3 regions of the Proteiniborus sp. genome follow, and region 1 is predicted to be linked to each of the others. Evidence: a T-box and tRNA genes for the amino acid it is inferred to sense, from the RefSeq annotation. Region 1 holds a T-box; the other regions hold tRNA genes.
What was found. The T-box of region 1 lies ahead of ABV008_RS10695 (proline--tRNA ligase). A T-box ahead of a tRNA ligase gene usually reads a tRNA of that ligase, here a tRNA-Pro.
Positions count from the first base shown of each region.

Region 2: it has a tRNA-Pro gene. The T-box ahead of ABV008_RS10695 (proline--tRNA ligase) is inferred to sense a tRNA for this amino acid. The anticodon was not compared.
Region 3: it has a tRNA-Pro gene. The T-box ahead of ABV008_RS10695 (proline--tRNA ligase) is inferred to sense a tRNA for this amino acid. The anticodon was not compared.

Region 1 covers NZ_JAWRHZ010000053.1:16,474-19,763, reverse strand. Annotated here, with positions in the region: gene ABV008_RS10695 (proline--tRNA ligase) at 1-1,405, opposite strand, end outside; T-box leader at 1,480-1,694, opposite strand; gene ABV008_RS10690 (ABC transporter permease) at 1,761-2,936, opposite strand; gene ABV008_RS10685 (ABC transporter ATP-binding protein) at 2,938-3,290, opposite strand, start outside.
Region 2 covers NZ_JAWRHZ010000017.1:30,257-33,546, forward strand. Annotated here, with positions in the region: gene ABV008_RS02660 (phosphodiester glycosidase family protein) at 1-1,544, opposite strand, end outside; tRNA gene ABV008_RS02665 (tRNA-Pro) at 1,895-1,971, opposite strand; gene ABV008_RS02670 (COG2426 family protein) at 2,211-2,681, shown strand; SAM riboswitch class I at 2,801-2,907, shown strand; gene metK (methionine adenosyltransferase) at 3,000-3,290, shown strand, end outside.
Region 3 covers NZ_JAWRHZ010000055.1:99,088-102,377, forward strand. Annotated here, with positions in the region: gene spoIVA (stage IV sporulation protein A) at 1-1,081, shown strand, start outside; tRNA gene ABV008_RS11355 (tRNA-Pro) at 1,120-1,196, opposite strand; gene ABV008_RS11360 (hypothetical protein) at 1,409-1,783, shown strand; gene ABV008_RS11365 (biotin/lipoyl attachment domain-containing protein) at 1,981-3,183, shown strand; gene ABV008_RS11370 (YggS family pyridoxal phosphate-dependent enzyme) at 3,220-3,290, shown strand, end outside.

The sequences.
Region 1 (3,290 bases):
ATAATGGCCATACGATTCCATTTTCATCATGGCATTGTTCTATTACAGCAGCAGCCGTTCTTGACACTCCTACTCCATGAGAACCCATGTATATTTTTTGCTCTTTACCATTCTCATCTAAGAATGTGGCGTTTAATGCTCCACTATATTTTAATCCTAGCTGGAATATATTACCTACTTCTATTCCTCTATCCATTTTAAGTGGTGCACCACATTTTGGACATTTGTCTCCTTCTCTAACTAATAATAAGTCTTCAACTACTTCTCCCTCAAAGTCTCTGCCATAATTTACATTCTTGATATGGTAATCTGTCTCATTAGCTCCTACTATGAAGTTGTTCATTTTTGTAACTCTAGAATCAACTATAATTCTTATATCTTTTTTTAGGTTGATTGGACCAGCAAATCCTACTTCTGCACCTGTAACTGCCTTTACTGTCTCTTCGTCCGCCATCATGATTTCATGTTCTGGAACGCCTAACACATTAACTAGTTTTATTTCATTAAGTTCTCTACTTCCTGGTATTACTACTGCAACTACTTCATCTTTAGCTTTAATTAATAAAGTCTTTGCAAAGCTTTCAGCAGATGCATTAAAGAAATTAGCTACATCTTCTATAGTTTTTGCATTTGGTGTATGGACCTTTTCAGGCTGAAGTTTTTCTTGTGTAGTAGAAGCTACTTCATATAAGCAGCTTGCTTTCTCATCTGTAGCAGCATAATCACAGCTATCGCAATAAGCTATTGCACTTTCGCCATACTCTGACATGGCCATGAATTCATGGGAGTCGCTTCCACCCATAGCTCCAGAGTCACCTTGAACAACTTTGAATTTTAATCCACATCTTGAGAAGATTTTTTCATAAGCTTTCCACATATCCTCATAAGATTTTCTCATACCTTCTTCATCTATATCAAATGTATATGCATCCTTCATTATAAATTCTCTTGCTCTCATTAGTCCAAATCTAGGTCTTTTTTCATCTCTATACTTTGTTTGTATTTGATAAAGACTAAGTGGAAGTTGCTTGTAGGATTTAACTTCATGTCTAATAAGATCGGTAAATATTTCTTCATGTGTTGGCCCTAGACAAAACTCTCTTTGGTTTCTGTCATATAATCTAAACATTTCAGGACCAAAATCATCCCATCTTCCTGATTCTTTCCAAAGCTCAGCAGGTTGTATTGCTGACATAAGAACTTCTTGAGAATCTATTGCATCCATTTCCTCTCTTACAATGTCTTCAACCTTTTTAAGTACTCTAATTCCAAGAGGTAAATACGAATACACTCCTGATACTAATTTTCTTATCATTCCTGCTCTTAATAAAAGCTGATGACTTGGAAGCTCTGCCTCTGAAGGTACCTCTCTTAATGTTGGCATATAAAGCTTTGACATTTTCATATATATCACTCTCCATCTTCAATTTGTTCAGAAACTTTGAATATCTAATAAAAAATAGAAAAACCTTCATCCCAAAAAGGGACGAAGGTTATATCCGCGGTACCACCCTAATAGACTATTAGATTAATAGTCCACTCGAAATAAATAACGGCAAAAACCGTCTAGACTTAACTTTTTCTGTCTAGAAGCTCTGGGATGGGTTCAATATTCATTGGGTTAGAAATCTCTCAGCCTAGGATTTCTTCTCTGTAGACCTTAAATATCTACTATTTCCCTTCAATGCTTTTTAATATTATCTTGTATCAATTAAAGCTTATATTACTAAAAAATAATTGATTTGTCAATTATTTTTACATTATGCTCTAAAAATTACAGATTCTTTCTTGAACATATTTACTGTCAAGAATAGTGAAGCAAATATATATACTAGTGTCCAGCCTAATACTATTAGTATATGTACTGGATCGATAATTTGAACTAAGGCTTCTTTTATAATTGCTATTGTATTTATTATTGGTATGTGGAAATATACCTCTGGTACTGCCTTTCCATCTAAATACATTGTCATATAAGCTGGTATCAATAGTATTACCGATAGTGGTGCTAAATATGTTTGAGCTTCTTTAAAATTCCTTGCATAGAAGCTAATTGTAAGTTCTAGTCCACTGAATATTAAATTAAGCCCTGCGCAAAACACTCCTATTACTAGTATAGGTGTTAGTGGTAATGCTACACCAGTTCCTAAAAAGTCTGGGTTCATCTTTGATGCTATGAAAAAACCAATGAGTGATGCTACAGTTCCAATTACTCCTGAAATAAATACTGCAAAAAATTTTCCTCCAAGTATTGATAATCTACTGGCTTTAGTAGTTAACAATGGTTCAAGAGTCTGTCTTTCTTTTTCTCCTGCTCCTAAGTCTGTAGCAGTTGCTAATCCACTTATTGCAGAATATATTGTTATAAGCATAGGAAAAATCATGGAGAAAATCATTAATCCCATACCTCCATCCTTGGAAACAGAGGTGCTCTTTATTGACACTGCCTTTAATGCCTCTAGGTCTACACCAATAGCCTTAAGTCTTTCGTTTGTAATAGCCTGGGAGTAGCTTTCTATAATACGGTTGAGTCTTGAAGTAGCCATATCTGACTTTTGGCTTGATTGATCATAGATAACTTCCACATTTCCCATAGTTCCGCTTTCAATTTTATTATCAAAACCTTCTTCAATTTTAACTATAGCTTTTACTGTTAAATCTTCTAAGGCTTTATCAGGATCATCAGTATTTATTATATTTATTTGACCTGTTTCTCTAAAATATGTTTCTAATTTTGTTTCACCATTGGTTATTAATGCAATATCCACAGGTTTCTGCTCATCATTTATTATTTCAGATGTGCTGAAGCCCAATGCAAAAGCCATGATAGGGAAAATTAATATAGGTATTATAATACTTGAAAATATTGTTTTCTTATCTCTAAAAGTATCCTTAAGCTCTTTTTTAAGTACAATCATAGCATATTTAATATTCACTTTACTCACCTACCAATTCAACAAATATATCTTCTAGATTATTGCTATTGAATTTATCTTTCAATTCATCTAAAGTAGATATTTCAATTAATTTACCTTTGTTGATTATTCCTACTACATCGCATAGCTTTTCTACCTCATTCATTGAATGGCTAGAAAAAATAATTGTCTTTCCTTCTTTTTTCTGGTCTAATATAAATTCATGTACTATTCTTACTGACGTTACATCGAGTCCTGTTGTAGGTTCATCAAGTAGCATTATTTTCGGATCATGGACTATGCTTCTTGCTATAGATACTTTCTGCTTCATCCCTTTTGAAAATTTACCTACTCTTCTATCTATATATTCATCCA
Region 2 (3,290 bases), on a different contig from region 1:
CAAGCTACGTCACTTGGTTCTATAAGGGCTACATGGCCTTGACTATTCTTTCCATATATTTTTCCTAGGTTCTTTTGATTTGATATATCTACTCCAAATTTATCTGTATCTAATTGAAGCTCCTTTACATCTCCAAGCACCTTAATTTTTGTTTCTGCAAGAGTATTGTTGTAGAATGCCTTTACTGTTCCTTCACCAGAGCTATGTGCAGTAAGGACATTTCCATTAAATTTGCCACTTATACCATCTATAAAGAACTGAACATTTTCATCTTCTATATCTACTGGATTGTGGAACTCATCATATCCTTTTACATAAAACTTTCTAGTAGTATTTACAAACATCTTAGTATCATCTGTATATACTTTAATATAGCTTAATTCTCCTTGAGGAGCGCTATTAGTTACACCAATTCCGTTTGTTACTCTTCTTTGACCACCGTCAGAGGGGCGATTTACTAAAGTAGGTTCTTCAGTACCAGCAGGTTTTACAGCCATGGTAGTAGAGCCACCACCATCAAAATTGATTGCATCATATGCTCCAAGCTTTAGCATAATATCTGCGAAAATTTCTTGACTAACACCTTTATATGAAGTATCTCTACCATCTATAGTAACCATTAGGAGTTGCCTTTTATCTTTTGTTATTCCTATGGCTGTTCTAGGATGATCACCTTTAATATTTATTTTAAAATCGGTTTTGACACCATCTTTTAAGAGGGGGCTTCCTCCACCTATTGCTGAAGCTATATTATTAAAATCAGGTGATGTATAATACTCTAGAACTACGTTCTCTCCTACATGAAAGTTGTTCTGTAGCTGACTAGCAACACTTCCTCTTCCTGTAATGATATATCCGTTTTCAGGAAATGGAATAGGAGGTTGACCTACTCTTACTTCAGTTACATAATCATCAACTACTACTATTTCTATAAGGTCATTAAATACTTTGTTTCCTAAGGATTGGCTATTCCAGCTCTTATCGTATATTATAACTTCTTCGTGGAGTTTACTTTCTTTGTTCATTGCTTTAACATTTACTACTGCTCCGTTTTGAGCAGTTACTTTTATACTCCAATCCCAGAATGATATGGAAGGATTTTTATAGTTGTCTACTGCAAATACAGGAAGACCTTGATTCCAAGTGTTGTAAGGAGATGATATCATCTTTCCATTGTCAATCACTACACCTTCTGGGTATGAGCTATATACTGTAGAAAAGAAATCTCCATTTATAGCCCCTACTACATTTGATGATTTCATCATATTTGTAACAGTATCTCTTTTAGAAATGCCATCTTTGCTAAATAAGGCTTTTATATCAGTATATTCATCATCTAGATTTACTTTTAATACATTTATGTTCCACCAGCCATTTGAGTTGAACTGCTTGATTGTTTCGTGTATTACACCACTTGATATATTTTCTGACATTCTTTCTTCGTGTATTACAAAGGGCATGGCTGCAAGACTTGGAGTAAAACTGCAAAATATCATAGCTGCAGAGGATACCCCTATTACTAAATTTCTTATGTATCTATTCATATTGTGTATACACCTCTCTTTTGTTTTTTATATTATTTTAATTTAGGGAAGAATTAGGACTTTTCGCTTTAATCATCCTCTCGAAGAATAATTGACCGACGATAGATTTGACCGAAATTATGACAAAAAAGTTCCATGATTACTATAATTCTTCCGCCGTTATCTACAATTATATAGCATAAAGATAGAGGTTAGATTATAATTTGGTTACAATATAATTACAATTATGTAACCTAGAAAAAAATAGTAAAAATATACGCTCATGGTTTTGGACATGAATATTTCTATTATTTTTGAACTTTATTGAAAAAGAAAAAGCCGAGATGATTTACTCATCTCGGCTTTAGCCTTGGTCGGGGTGGAGGGACTCGAACCCCCGGCCCCATGGTCCCAAACCACGTGCGCTACCAAACTGCGCTACACCCCGGAAAACTGCTACCTTTTCATTATAAGTGATTGAGGCTCTAAATGCAATACCATATTTTCGCCTTATTAGCTCATTATAAGCTTTTTTTGTTAATAAAGTGGCATAATCTTAACATTACATTATGTAGCTAAGTATTATTTATTCATTATATTAGAAAATTAAAAAACCTTCTAAAATACTGTTTTTTGCTATATAATTATAAGAAGTAATAAAAATCATTTATAATCGAGGGGGATGAGATGGGAGAAATATTTGAGACCATTAAAGATGAATTTATTATAATGTTATTTGCTGCTACTCCAATATTTGAACTAAGGGGGGCAATACCTCTTGGAATATCAAAAGGTTTTAGCCCATTACATAGCACTATAATTAGTATTATTGGGAATAGTCTTCCAGTTCCTTTTTTACTTTTACTCTTAAGACCTATTTTTAGTGCATTAGAGGATGTAAAAATAATTGGCAATATTATCAGATGGATAAAAAATAGAACATTAAAAAAGAGTAAAAACATAGTGAAATATAGTGTGTTAGGCTTGTACATCCTTGTTGCTATTCCACTACCAACTACAGGAGCTTATACTGGTTGTGTAGCTGCTACCCTATTTAATATAAGGTTTAAGTATGCATTTCCAGCCATTATACTTGGCATAGTAACAGCCGGTGTTATAGTTTTGATTTTGAGTCATGGAATTACTTCAATTCTTTAAGATATTTCGGACTTATTATATTAAGTTTAAATAATGATTATGTCAATTTAAAAACAATTATTGACATATAAAGGCACATATGATAATATTCTTTTGATGAAAAACAATAGAATATCCATACCTTATTAAGAGTGGCGGAGGGAATAGGCCCGTTGAAGCCCAGCAACCAGTAACTTTTGTTATCAGGTGCTAAATCCTACAGAATGTGGATTCTGAAAGATGAGGTTTAAAGAACGAATTCCTCTTCTTTTCTGAAGGGGTTTTTTTATTGTAAAAATACAAACAATAGAATTATAAAAATACATGGAGGTAATTTAGATGAGAAAGTGGTTATTTACTTCAGAGTCAGTAACAGAAGGACATCCAGATAAAATATGCGATCAAATATCAGATTCTGTATTAGATGCTATACTGGAAAAGGACCCAGATGCAAGAGTTGCTTGTGAGACATCAGTTACAACAGGCCTTGTTCTTGTGGCAGGAGAAATTTCAACTAAATGCTATGTAGATATTCCTAAAATAGTGAGAAAAACTATTGAGGATATTGGCTATACAAGAGCAAAATATGGTTTTGACTGTGATACTTGTGCAGTGTTGACATCCATTGAC
Region 3 (3,290 bases), on a different contig from region 1:
TGAAATAGGCACCAGAAAAGTAATCACAGATCATTCAACAATAGGCGTTGTAGTAACAACAGATGGCTCAATTACCGAGATTGATAGATCAAATTACATCAAAGCAGAAGAGAGGGTTATCAATGAACTAAAGGAATTAGATAAACCCTTTGTTGTTCTCCTTAATTCTAGGCACCCAGAATTAGATAGTACAATAGCCTTAAGAGAGAATTTAGAAGAAAAATATAAGGTTCCAGTTATAGCTGTAGATTGTCTTAACATGGAAATGCCAGAAATAAATAAGATCCTTGAAAAGGTATTATTAGAATTTCCTATAAAGGAAATTAACATTAATCTACCTCAATGGATTGAAGGATTACCAAAAAATCATTGGGTAAAGAGCACTATACTTAGTTCGATAAAGGAAATAGTTCACAATCTTCAAAGACTTAGCGAAATCAATTATGCTGTAAGCAAATTTGACGAGCTTGATATAATAAGTGATGTTAAGATCAAAGGAATTGAACTTGGTGAAGGTGTAACAAATATTGAGATGAATGTTGACGGTCAGTTATTTTACCAGATTTTGAATGAATTAACTGGTTACAAGATAGAAGGTGAACATCAATTATTAGGACTAGTAACAAGTTTGGCTAAAGCAAAGAAAGAATTTGATAAGATTGAAAGAGCTTTAAGCGATGCTAGGCTTACTGGATATGGGTTAGTTCCTCCTAGCCTTGAAGAATTGGATTTAGCAGAGCCTGAAATTTATAAACAAGGAAATAGATTTGGAGTTAAGCTAAAAGCAATGGCACCAAGTTTACATTTTATTAGGGCAGATCTAACAACTGAGGTTTCTCCTATAATAGGAACCGAGAAACAAAGTGAGGAGCTTGTAAAATATTTATTAGATGAATTTGAAAGTGATCCTTCAAAGATATGGGAATCAAATATGTTTGGGAAATCTTTACATGACCTAGTAAAGGAGCAGCTAGAAAGTAAGTTAAACATGATGCCAGAGGATGCTAGAAGTAAAATGCAAAGAACATTAGAAAGAATAGTGAATGATGGAAGTGGAGGACTAATCTGTATCATAATATAAAAATAGGAAGGTTTACCTTCCTATTTTTATGCAAAAACTGGTCGGGATGATAGGATTTGAACCTACGACCCCAAGTCCCCCAGACTTGTGCTCTACCAAGCTGAGCCACATCCCGATATCTATACTTATCCTTCGTAAAATAGACTAGTCTATAAAGTAATATTCACATTAATAATGTATTAATTATATACTATAATATTTGAATTTGCAAACAAGATGTATTACTGAGAAATCTAGTCTTTTAGTATTATTTTTGTGTAGATATTTTCTAGATTTGTTATTTGTGATATACTTTCTATAGACAATATTAGAAAGCAGGTACTGTTAATGGTTTCAAAATATATTATGCCAACTCTTGTAATGATATTATTTGTTAGTCTAATTGGCTATATACTAGTAGTTTTAAAAGAAAAATTATATTTGGACGACAATATTATCATTATTGGAAAGAAGTCTGTAACTCAAGAACATATAGATGAAGCTGATATGAAAGTTTTCTCTATAGGTGGAGTTAAAATAAAATCAGGTGATGAAGTGAGAGTTGTTTTTTCGAACAAAAATACAGTAGATGGTATAGTGATTGGAGCAAAAGCCAATAATATGGAGCTTTTAATTGTAACGCATAGAGATGAGGTAAAAACTTTTAAGGTAGACAAAATCAAGAAAGTAAAAATAGTAAGCAAGTATGGTAGTTTTTTTTAATTAGCCTTCTAGACTGTATAAATACAGGTGTTTAAAAATTTTTTCTCTTATTTTTGAAGGAAATAAGGAATTTTTGCAGAATTATCTATAGTAAGAGGTGGTTAAATGTCTCAAGAGGAAAGAAAAAAAAAAGAATCAAACGAAAAAAGTTTAGAGTAGGCTTAATAGCTATTGTAATTTCCTATGTTTTCCTTAGAATGTTACCTGTATTTTCTATTTCGAATCTTAAAACTGTAACCGTTGAAAATGGAGTAATAGAAGAGGTGGTTTCTTCTAAAGCTGTTATTATCAAAGATGAAGTTATATATAAATCTGAAACTCAAGGAGCTATATCTTTATTGAAAAAGGAAGGCGAAAAAGTAGGCAAAGGAGTACAGATTGGCAAGATTAATAAATCAGAAAATAGTTCTTACTCAAAAGAATTAGATGAAATAGAAATGCAGATAGAATTAATAAAAAAAACATCAGGTAGCAAAGAAGTATTTAACAAAGATAAAGAGAAAATCCAAAGCAATATTGAGATAATAATAGACGAACTTCAAAATAGTATTATAAAAGAAAACTATAAAGATGCTTCTATTTATAAAAACACTTTATTAGAGAGTATTGATAAACATCAGTTAGTTACAGGGCAAAAAAGTCTTGTGTCTCAAAGTCTTGATAGTCTTATGAAAAAAAGAGATAATATAATTAAGAATTTGGAAAAATCAGAGATAATTAACTATTCTTCGAAAGCAGGAATTGTAAGCTACGAGCTAGATGGATTAGAAGAAGTTTTTTCTGTAAACAAAATTAATGAATATGAACTAAGTGATTTTAGGATTATTGATAGCAATAAGATTGACTTATTAGAAAAAAAGGAAGTTAAGTATGGAGAACCTGTCTTTAAAATTATTGATAACTTCGCATGGTATGTGATGACTGAAGTTGACGGAAAAAATGCGGACAAGCTAAAAGAAGGCAAAACTATATTTGTAAGGATAAATGATAATGATAAAAAGATAATTGCTAGGATAGTAAAACTTATTAAGGAAAAAGATAAGTGCTTAATAATTTTGAAGTTTACAGATTATTTGCATGAGCACTATAAGGAAAGATACATAGACCTTCATATAATAAAAAATACTTATGATGGATTAATTGTTCCCAATAAATCCATCATTGAGAAAGAAGGAATTAAGGGTGTCTATATTAAAGACATTAGTGGCATAGTAAAATTTAGACCGGTAAAAATATTAACAAGTGATGGAGAGAATACTATTGTAAGTGAAGGAGAAGGAAACAGTAGACAAATAGAGATTAACGTAAATGGGACTAAACTAAAAATTGGGACAATACAAATGTTTGATGAAGTATTTACTAATGGAAATAAGCTTAAAGAAGGCATTATTTTAAATTAACTTAGGGAGGGATACAAAATTTACATAAGAGATAATATTGAAATCATTAAAGAAAAAGCAAACAAAATCTTATCTAGAAAGAATTTAAGCTTCAATGATATTACTTT